Regions from separate parts of the Bacillus sp. GW823-FHT06A10 genome, predicted to be linked through region 1. Evidence: predicted binding sites of a transcription regulator. Region 1 holds the regulator's gene; each other region holds the start of a gene.
The links. The regulator Rex, encoded in region 1, represses fermentation and respiration genes when NADH is low (regulators of the CRP and FNR family bind a similar motif). The targets are predictions, from matches to a motif close to TTGTGAAATATTTCACAA.
Positions count from the first base shown of each region.

Region 2: AC1Q8M_RS21680 (DUF1641 domain-containing protein) is a predicted target of Rex. The motif match lies at 1,519-1,536, and genes of this name have one in related genera.
Region 3: adhE (bifunctional acetaldehyde-CoA/alcohol dehydrogenase) is a predicted target of Rex. The motif match lies at 2,018-2,035, and genes of this name have one in related genera.

Region 1 is NZ_JBXAHT010000010.1:8,055-11,342, reverse strand. It holds gene AC1Q8M_RS27560 (ABC-F family ATP-binding cassette domain-containing protein) at 1-957, opposite strand, end outside; gene AC1Q8M_RS27555 (redox-sensing transcriptional repressor Rex) at 1,144-1,773, shown strand; gene AC1Q8M_RS27550 (YdiK family protein) at 1,803-1,994, opposite strand; gene AC1Q8M_RS27545 (CPBP family intramembrane glutamic endopeptidase) at 1,991-2,740, opposite strand; gene groES (co-chaperone GroES) at 3,132-3,288, shown strand, end outside.
Region 2 is NZ_JBXAHT010000003.1:166,186-169,473, reverse strand. It holds gene AC1Q8M_RS21685 (NAD(P)/FAD-dependent oxidoreductase) at 1-964, opposite strand, end outside; gene AC1Q8M_RS21680 (DUF1641 domain-containing protein) at 1,009-1,449, opposite strand; gene AC1Q8M_RS21675 (winged helix-turn-helix transcriptional regulator) at 1,885-2,229, opposite strand; gene AC1Q8M_RS21670 (MFS transporter) at 2,603-3,288, shown strand, end outside.
Region 3 is NZ_JBXAHT010000002.1:474,342-477,629, reverse strand. It holds gene adhE (bifunctional acetaldehyde-CoA/alcohol dehydrogenase) at 1-1,822, opposite strand, end outside; gene AC1Q8M_RS17220 (bifunctional cystathionine gamma-lyase/homocysteine desulfhydrase) at 2,084-3,217, opposite strand; gene AC1Q8M_RS17215 (O-acetylserine dependent cystathionine beta-synthase) at 3,221-3,288, opposite strand, start outside.

The DNA.
Region 1 (3,288 bases):
GTGGAATGATGCTGACTTAGAATCCCCTAATGGTCTCGTTAATAATTCCATTCTGTCTAGTTGTTTACGGCGACTTTGAGCACGTTTCGTTGTAGAGGCGCGAGCTATATTCTTTTGAACGAAGTCCTCAAGTTTTGCGATTTCATCTTGTTGTTTTTCGTAACGTTTCATTTCTTGCTCATATAATGCTGATTTTAAGTCTAAATATTTACTGTAGTTACCAACAAATCGTCTGCTTTCTTTATTCGAAATTTCATATACTTGTGTAACAAGTTTGTCTAAGAAATAACGGTCATGTGAAACGATTAATATTGCGCCAGGATAACCTTGTAAATATTGCTCAAGCCATGTTAATGTTTCGATGTCTAAATGGTTTGTAGGCTCGTCCAAAATAAGTAAGTCTGGTTTTGTTAATAATAATTTTCCGAGAGCTAATCTTGTTTTTTGCCCACCGCTTAAAGTAGAAATCGTCGTCTGGTGCGTTTCAACTGGGAAGCCAAGGCCGCTTAAAATGGAGCGAATATCCGCTTCATATTGATATCCACCTTGATCTTTATAATTGAGTTGCAATTGGTCATAATCAGCTAACAATCTTTCGTATGTAGCTTCGTTTGAAAAGTTTTCTTCTTTGCCCATTTCTTGCTCAAGCCTTCGAAGTTTTGTCTCCATTTGCTGTAAGTGGGTAAAGACGGTTAGCATTTCATCCCAAATTGTTAAAGACGTTTCTAGGCCGGTATTTTGAGCTAAATACCCGATTGAGACATCTTTCGGTTTTATAATTTCGCCACCATCATGTGATAACTCACCAGCGATAATTTTTAATAATGTAGATTTTCCAGCTCCATTCCTTCCAACTAATGCGATACGATCTTTTGTTTGTACTTCCAATTTTATGTTTGCAAGAATTGTTTCTGCACCGTATAATTTCGAAAGTCCATTTACTTGTAATAAAATCAATGTTTTCACCTCAAATAATTTCTTAACTTTGCCATGTTTATATTTCTCAATCATACTAAAAATAGTGTATAGTTTAAAATAAGAGAGAATACTTCTTCTCTTTATTATACAAGGAATTTAATGAGTGCTAAACTTCTGTATTTGATTAAAGTATATGAATAAAGATAGGAAGAGAGGAGAGGTCATATGGATCAGCAAAAGATTCCACAAGCCACTGCTAAAAGATTGCCTCTATACTATCGATTTATCCAAAACTTATCTCTTTCTGGTAAGCAGCGTGTTTCATCGGCCGAATTGAGTGAAGCGGTAAAAGTAGATTCCGCAACAATACGAAGAGATTTTTCGTATTTTGGAGCGTTAGGGAAAAAGGGATATGGATATAACGTAAATTATTTATTATCATTTTTCCGCGAAACACTTGATCAAGATGATATAACGCGTGTAGCACTTATTGGAGTAGGTAATTTAGGGACCGCTTTCTTACATTATAATTTCACGAAAAACAATAATACAAAAATTGAAATGGCATTTGATGTTAGTGAAGAGAAAGTTGGAACAGAAATCGGGGGCATTCCTGTATACCATTTAGATGAATTAGAAGAGAGATTATCAAATGATATACAAGTGGCAATATTAACAGTACCGGCTACAGTAGCACAAGCTGTAGCAGATAGATTAGCTGAAACGAGCGTGCATGGTATTTTGAATTTCACACCAGCACGATTAAACGTATCAGAGAATATTAGAATTCATCATATTGATTTAGCTGTAGAGTTACAAACATTAGTTTACTTTTTGAAAAACTATCCACAATAAAACGCAGAGGAAGCGACCTCTGCGTTTTATTATTGTTTCTTCTTTGTGAATTTAACTAATATAAGGCGAAGTGCCAAATTAAAATCAATTGTTGCCATAACTGCAAATAGTATTGTCCACACATTCCAGATTGTATCTGTCACGTTCGTAATGGCGAAGCGTGTAAAGATACATCCAAGAAGGAAGTATAGTGCAGCCATGAACAATGGTGAGTTTCTCATACAAAAAATCCTCCGATAAAGCCTTGCATTTTTTCAGCTTCTTTAATCATTTCTTGAATTTGCTCATTGCTCATAAAAATTTGCCCAATAGCGACTAATGTATTCATCGCAACATGAGCTGCAATCGGAACGATAATACGCTTCGTCTTCACATATAAGAAGGCGAATACGAGCCCCATAGCAGTGTATACCAATAAATGAGTAAAATCAAAATGAATTGCTGCGAATACAAGCGAACTAATGATAGCTGCGATAAAGAAGTTAAACTTCTTATAAAGTGCACCAAATAAAATTTTTCTAAATACGATTTCTTCTAAGATAGGTCCAATTATAGATACAACAATAAGGAACCAAGGTGTGGTTCTTGCAATCTCCATCAGTTTCATTGTATTTTCTGAACCTTGTTTAATTCCTAGCAGCTGCATCTCGATCATACCAGCAACTATTTGTGAAAAGAAAGCCAAGAAGAACCCGATGAAAATCCATCCAATAGTAGCTGGAGCAGAAGAGCGCTTTGGATCTAAATGCCTGTCACGAATATCCGTTCTAAGTAACCAAAGTACGATACATAATGCAACAAAGAAGCTAATAATTGCCCAGTGTCCCGTTATGATTTGTCCTTTTTCCTCAATGGTAAATCCTCTATTATCATAGAGTCCTGTTTTTAGGAGAAGTGGCAATCCAACAACGCCAGATAACTGCATTAAAATGTATGTAACGATAATCCACCAGTATTGTTTCTTCAAATGGTTTAACCATCCTTTCTAACTATAGTGTATGAGATAAGTTAGGATAACATGTAAATATGCTACCTACGATATAAACCTCACTTGAATTATGTTTTTTTCGTAAATCCTTATTTGAAATTATAATAGAAGACAGGAGAAAGTTGTGTGTGTAGCGAAAACAACTTAGGGTGTCCTTTCATATTGTAACATACGAGCAGTGGAAACAACGATTCATATAGTAAAGGCAGTATTCTATATAGAAAGTTTATATAGTGATTTGCGAAAAAATTATGATTTTTTTACTTGCAAAAGAAATTGAGATTATTTATTATTATAAGTGTGTTAGCACTCGGATGACTTGAGTGCTAATAAAAGAAATTTACATAACAAAATGAGGAGGTTATTGTTCATGCTAAAGCCATTAGGTGATCGCGTTGTAATTGAGCTTGTTCAAGCAGAAGAAAAAACAGCAAGTGGTATCGTATTACCAGATACTGCAAAAGAAAAACCACAAGAGGGTAAAGTTGTTGCAGTAGGTACTGGTCGAGTGCTTGAGAATGGTGAGC
Region 2 (3,288 bases), on a different contig from region 1:
CAATTAACTCACCCATTTGCCAAGCGATTTGTGCAGTTGGTGGGTATGGACGACCGTCTGGAGCGAAGACAACAGCGCTGTCTCCAGCAACGAATACGTCTTTGTGAGAAGTAGATTGTAGGTATGCATCAACTGTTGCACGTCCACGGTTAACTTCAAGACCTGATTCACCGATTAATGGGTTACCTTGTACGCCGCCTGTCCAAACGAATGTGTTAGCAACAAGTTTTTGACCGTCTTTTAAGTCGATTTCATTGCCAGCAACGTTTGTTACAGGAAGACCAGTTAAGAATGTAACGCCGCGTGCTTCTAGGCTAGTAGTTGCACGTTCGATTAAGTGGTCTGGTAATACTGGAAGGATCTTTGGACCTGCTTCAACAAGAAGAAGTTTAACTTCTTTTGGATTTACGCCGTGGCTTTTTGCAAGTTTAGGCATAATGTCAGCAAGCTCACCAACTAGCTCAACGCCAGTTAATCCGCCACCACCGATTACGATTGTAGCATCAGCTTCGTTTTTCGTTTTCGCGTATTCACGAATACGGTCTTCAACGTGTTTGTAGATTTTGTTTGCATCAGCAGCAGATTTTAATACCATGCTGTTTTCTTCTAGTCCTGGAATACCGAAGTAAGCAGTTTTACTTCCTAAAGCAACTACAAGTGCATCGTAAGATAAAGTAGTGCCACCAGCTAGTTTGATTTCTTTGCTATCAACTGAGAATGACTCAACTGTTGCAATTTTAAGATCGATATCTTTACCTTTGAAAAGCTTTGTAAGTGGCATTGCAATTGCTTGCTCAGACACGTTACCAGCTGCTAGGCGGTGTAATTCAGTGATGATTTGGTGTGTTGGGTATTGGTTAATCACTGTAACTTGTGCTTCTGATTTGCTGTAATATTTACGTACGTTTAAAGCGGCAAGAAGACCGCCATAACCAGCGCCTAAGATGACAATTTGTTTTGACATAGTATGATATCCCCCGTCTTTACTAATTGTTGTTATAAGTTAAATTATTTATTGTTACGTTCTGCACTAATTTGAAGATATGCGTTCACAAAGCGGAACATTTTTTGTGCTTGTGGATCTTTTAGTAATTTTAACAGACCGAATAGGCCGATAACTTCGTTGCTTTCGTCAGCACGATCTTTCGCTTCGATTGCAGTTGCAGCCATGCTTTTCACTGTATCTTTTACAGGTTCTACAAGCTCTGTAATTGCACCAACAGTGTCGCTTTTTAATACTTCATCAGTAGCAACAGTTTGAGCGAAGTCATAAGACTTAGTTAAAATGTTAACAAGCTCAGTTAATTTTGGAAGCTGTTCTACTAGTGTTGTTAATGATTCTTGTACCTCAGGTTTTAACAACTGATCAAGTACATCAAGTTGTCCTTGGCTAGCAGAAATTTGTACAGTTTCTTGTTCTGGCTTTGTTTGAGTCATAGTTTCTGGCATCTCCAATTCTCCTTTACGATAGCAATACTCTTATTTTTTATAAGTAAGATAGTAAACGTTTACGAAACTTTATGCAAAGTTTCACAAAACACAATAAAATGCCTTTAAATTTATGACAGCAAGTAAGCTGCAAACATAAATCTAAAACCATAACGTCTTACTTATTATTTATGAACTGTCCGATATATGGCTTGTCCGCATAATGGAAAAGCTCCGTTACCGGAAAGTGTATATAATATATATCCTATATTATATACTATATACACCTATGTTAACATAAAAATGATTCCTAATTATTTGATATTGAGTGTATAACGTAGTGCTGACAAGGTATGAAAGCGTATAAAATATTTTGTTTCAGTTAGAAATGTACATATATATATAGAAAAAAAGGAAAAAACGAACAAATTCATGTTCGTTTTTTCCTTTTTCCTATTATTCACCTTCTGCAATTAGCATCGATGTGTTACCTTCTTTTTCAAGATGGCATTCGCCCCAAGAACAAAGAGAGTCAAGAATGGATTCTAAAGACCAACCGTAGTCGGTAAGAGAATATTCTACTTTCGGTGGGACTTGGTTGTATACTTTTCTTTGAATGACCCCGTCGTCTTCTAATTCACGTAATTGCTGCGTTAACATTTTTTGTGTAATACCAGGCATTGAGCGTTTTAATTCACTCGTTCTCTTTGTACCTTTCGTTAAGTGACAAAGAATAACAACTTTCCATTTGCCGCCGATAACTTCTAAAGTCGCCTCTACAGGAATATTGTATTTCTTCATATGAACCCCTCCCTTTTTGAGTAAAGTAAGTTTAATAATACAAATGTTACTTTTTAGTACCTATAGCACTTTAAAGTACGTACTTTTTATTATGTTAAATATGTTTCATAATAGCACATGTAAGAGGCAAATGAGTAGTACGGTACCAAAAAGTGACTATGTTACTTTTTGGTACCTATCGTACTTTAAAGTGCGTTCTTCAAAAAAGGGATGAAACCATTCATAATAGCATTTGTAAGTATGAAATATATTTTTTAGAAGATAAAAGGGCCTTTTTATCATACTATTATGATTGGATTTCTTGTAATAAGGAGGAATTCAATTGAGTTCATATACAGTACCATCTTCGGAAGCTCAGACGAGCCGAAGAAGTATGTTTGCTTTATTAGCGCTAGCGATTAGTGCGTTTGGGATTGGTACGACCGAGTTTATTAGTGTCGGCTTACTACCATCTATTTCAAAAGATTTAAATGTTTCGGTTACAACAGCCGGTTTAACGGTTTCCTTATATGCGTTAGGAGCGGCGGTAGGAGCTCCTGTTTTAACAGCGTTAACGGCTAGTATGTCGCGAAAGACATTATTAATGTGGATTATGGTTATTTTCATTATTGGTAATGGCATTGCGGCGGTAGCAACAAGCTTCACTGTATTAATTATCGCAAGAATTGTATCTGCGTTTGCACATGGTGTGTTTATGTCAATTGGATCTACAATTGCAGCTGCAATCGTACCAGAGAATAAACGTGCTAGCGCAATTGCGATTATGTTTACTGGATTAACAGTTGCGACTATTACTGGTGTGCCAATTGGAACATTTATCGGTCAAGAGTTTGGCTGGAGAGCGTCATTTATGGCGATTGTCGTAATTGGAATTATTGCTTTCATCGCAAACAGTATACTCGTCCCATCTAATTTAAAAAATGGTGTACCTGTATCGTTTCGTGATCAATTTAAATTAATTAAAAATGGAAGACTATTACTTGTTTTCATTATTACTGCACTTGGATACGGTGGTACATTCGTAACATTTACGTATTTATCACCCCTATTACAAGAAGT
Region 3 (3,288 bases), on a different contig from region 1:
CTGTTCCTGATGTTGTTGGAATCGCAACAAACTGCGCCTTATTTCCTAATTCCGGATATTTACATGTACGTTTTCTTATATCTAAAAACTTCTGTTTAATGCCATAGAATGTCGTTTCTGGATGCTCATAGAATAACCACATTCCTTTTGCTGCATCCATAGCTGAACCACCACCAAGTGCGATAATTACATCTGGCTTAAAGCTTCTCATCATTTCCGCACCTTTAAAGACAGTTTCATCTGATGGATCTGGTTCGACCTCAAAGAAAACTTCAATTTTCACATCATTTGCATGCTTGTTTAAATAGTGCGTGACTGTATCCACATAGCCATGTTCAACCATTCCAGGATCCGTTACAATAAATGCACGTGAAATGTTAGGCATATTTGCTAAATACGCTGTAGCATGTTTTTCAAAATAAATTTTTGGCGGCAATTTGAACCACTGCATATTCTTTTTTCTATTTGCCAGCCTTTTTATATTTAATAAATGAGTCGCTGTTACATTTTGGGAAACTGAATTTTTTCCGTAAGAACCACAACCAAGTGTAAGTGATGGAATAAATCCGTTATATATATCCCCTATTCCACCTTGTGATGAAGGTGCATTTACAATGAGACGGCAAGCTTTCATACGTAATCCAAATTGCTTTTGCACTTCTTTATTTGTAGAATGAATAACTGCTGAATGTCCTAAACCACCGAGGTTCAACATTTCTTCGCAATATGTAAATCCTTTTTCTAATGAATTCGCCTTCACACAGGCTAATACTGGGCTCAGTTTCTCACGAGATAACGGGTATGCTGCTCCGATACCTTGAATTTCAGCTACAAGCATTTTTGTATGTTCAGGAACAGTAATCCCAACTAATTCGGCAATATACTGTGCTGATTTTCCTACAATATCACTATTTACTGCACATGTATTTTCATTTATAACGAGCTTTTCTAATTTTTTTCTTTCTTCTTCTGTTACAAAGTAACAATTGTTTTCGATCATTTCTGTTTTAACATCATCATAGATTTCTTTATCGACAATGATTGCTTGTTCCGATGCACAAATCATACCGTTATCAAATGTTTTCGATAAAATTAAATCATTAACAGCTCGTTTTACATGTGCTGATTTTTCTATATAACACGGTACATTACCAGGACCTACACCTAGTGCTGGTTTTCCAGTAGAGTAAGCTGATTTCACCATACCAGCGCCTCCAGTTGCTAGAACGAGTGCCACACCCTCATGGTTCATTAATTGTTTTGTCGCTTCGACAGACGGTCTTTCAATCCATTGAATACAATGTTTTGGTGCACCAGCTTTCATTGCTGCATCATATACGGTTTTCGCTGCTGCCACCGAACAATTTTGTGCAGAAGGATGAAATGCGAAAATAATTGGATTTCTCGTTTTTATCGCAATCAAAGCTTTAAACATTGTTGTCGACGTTGGATTCGTTACTGGTGTTACCCCAGCTACTACACCGACAGGTTCTGCAATTTCTATTATTTCTTCATGAGGATCTTCGTGAATAATTCCTACCGTTTTATCTTGCTTTATACTATGCCAAATATATTCAGTGGCAAAAATATTTTTAATGCATTTGTCTTCATAGACACCACGGCCTGTTTCTTCAACAGCCAATTTTGCAAGTGGCATATGTTGATCAACACCTGCTAATGCCATTTCATGAACAATGTTGTCAATCTGCTCTTGTGTAAAACTTTCTAATGCTTGTAAAGCTTGTTGACCGTTATTTACTAACGTATCAATCATCTCTTTTACCTCTTGCATTTCATTTACAACTTTCTCTTTGACTACCATGTAAATTTCCTCCTATTCTGTTATCACGGTCTTTATAAGTCCCTACAGGTCATAATAAGTCCCGATTAGCGAAAAAAAATAGAGTTACCGTCCTACATGAACCCCATTGTTTGTGAAACATTTCACAAGTTTACTCGTGAATAACATTTCATGAATTCAATATACATGAAATCATTTCATTTGTGTATGTCTAATTTGTGAAATGTTTCACAAATTAACATAATAAAAATGCACTGCTCCACATTAGCAGTGCATTTTTTATTACGCTAGCGCTTGTGCTAAATCTTCAATTAAATCTTCACCATCTTCAATACCGACAGAAATACGAATTAATGTATCTGTAATTCCTAATTCTTTACGGCGATCTGCTGGGATTGATGCATGTGTCATTTGAGATGGGATAGAAATTAAACTTTCTACTGCTCCTAAGCTTTCAGCAAGTGTAAAGTATTGCAGTTTCTCAAGTACTTTATTTAATGTTTCCTCACTATCTACATCAAACGAAATAATAGCACCAAATCCATTTGCTTGTTCTGTTGCTAATTCGTGGTTTTGATGTGATTCAAGACCTGGGTAATATACTTTATTTACTTTTGGATGATTATTTAAGAATTCAGCAATAGCGCGTGAATTCGTTTCATGTTCTTCCATACGAATTCCTAATGTTTTTAAACCGCGAAGTAGTAAGAAGCTATCTTGTGGTCCAAGAATACCTCCTGTTGAGTTTTGTACAAAGTGAAGGTCTTCTGCTAGTTGTGGGCTATTTACCACTACTAGACCTGCAACTACGTCACTATGACCTCCTAAATATTTCGTTGCACTATGAAGTACAATGTCTGCTCCTAAAGAAATCGGCGACTGCCAATATGGCGTCATGAATGTATTATCAATAATTGTTAATAAATCTTTCTCTTTAGCAAGAGTAGATATTTTCTTAATATCAGTAATTTTTAGTAATGGGTTCGTTGGTGTTTCCACATAGATCGCTTTCGTATTTGGACGAATTGCTTCTACAACTTCCTCTAAGTTTGTTGTGTCTACAAATGTATGTTCAATACCGAAGCGGTTTAATACTTTCGTAATAACACGATACGTTCCACCATAAACATCATCTGTTAAAATAACGTGGTCACCTTTTGAGAACAACATAATTGTCGCTGTAATAGCAGCCATTCCAGAACCGAATGCAAATCCAGCATGACCATTTTCTAATACAGCAATCATTTCTTCTAAAGCTGCACGTGTTGGGTTACCTGTACGTGAATATTCATATCCTTGATGCTTACCAACCGCTTCTTGTTTGTACGTACTTGTTTGATAGATCGGTACGTTTACAGATCCAGTTGAAGGTTCTCCTATGCGAATACCATGAATTAACTTTGTCTTTGCTCTCATTTTTTATTCCCATCCTTTGTATATGTCTTTACTTAAATAGCGCTCACTACTATCAGGAAAAATGGTTACAA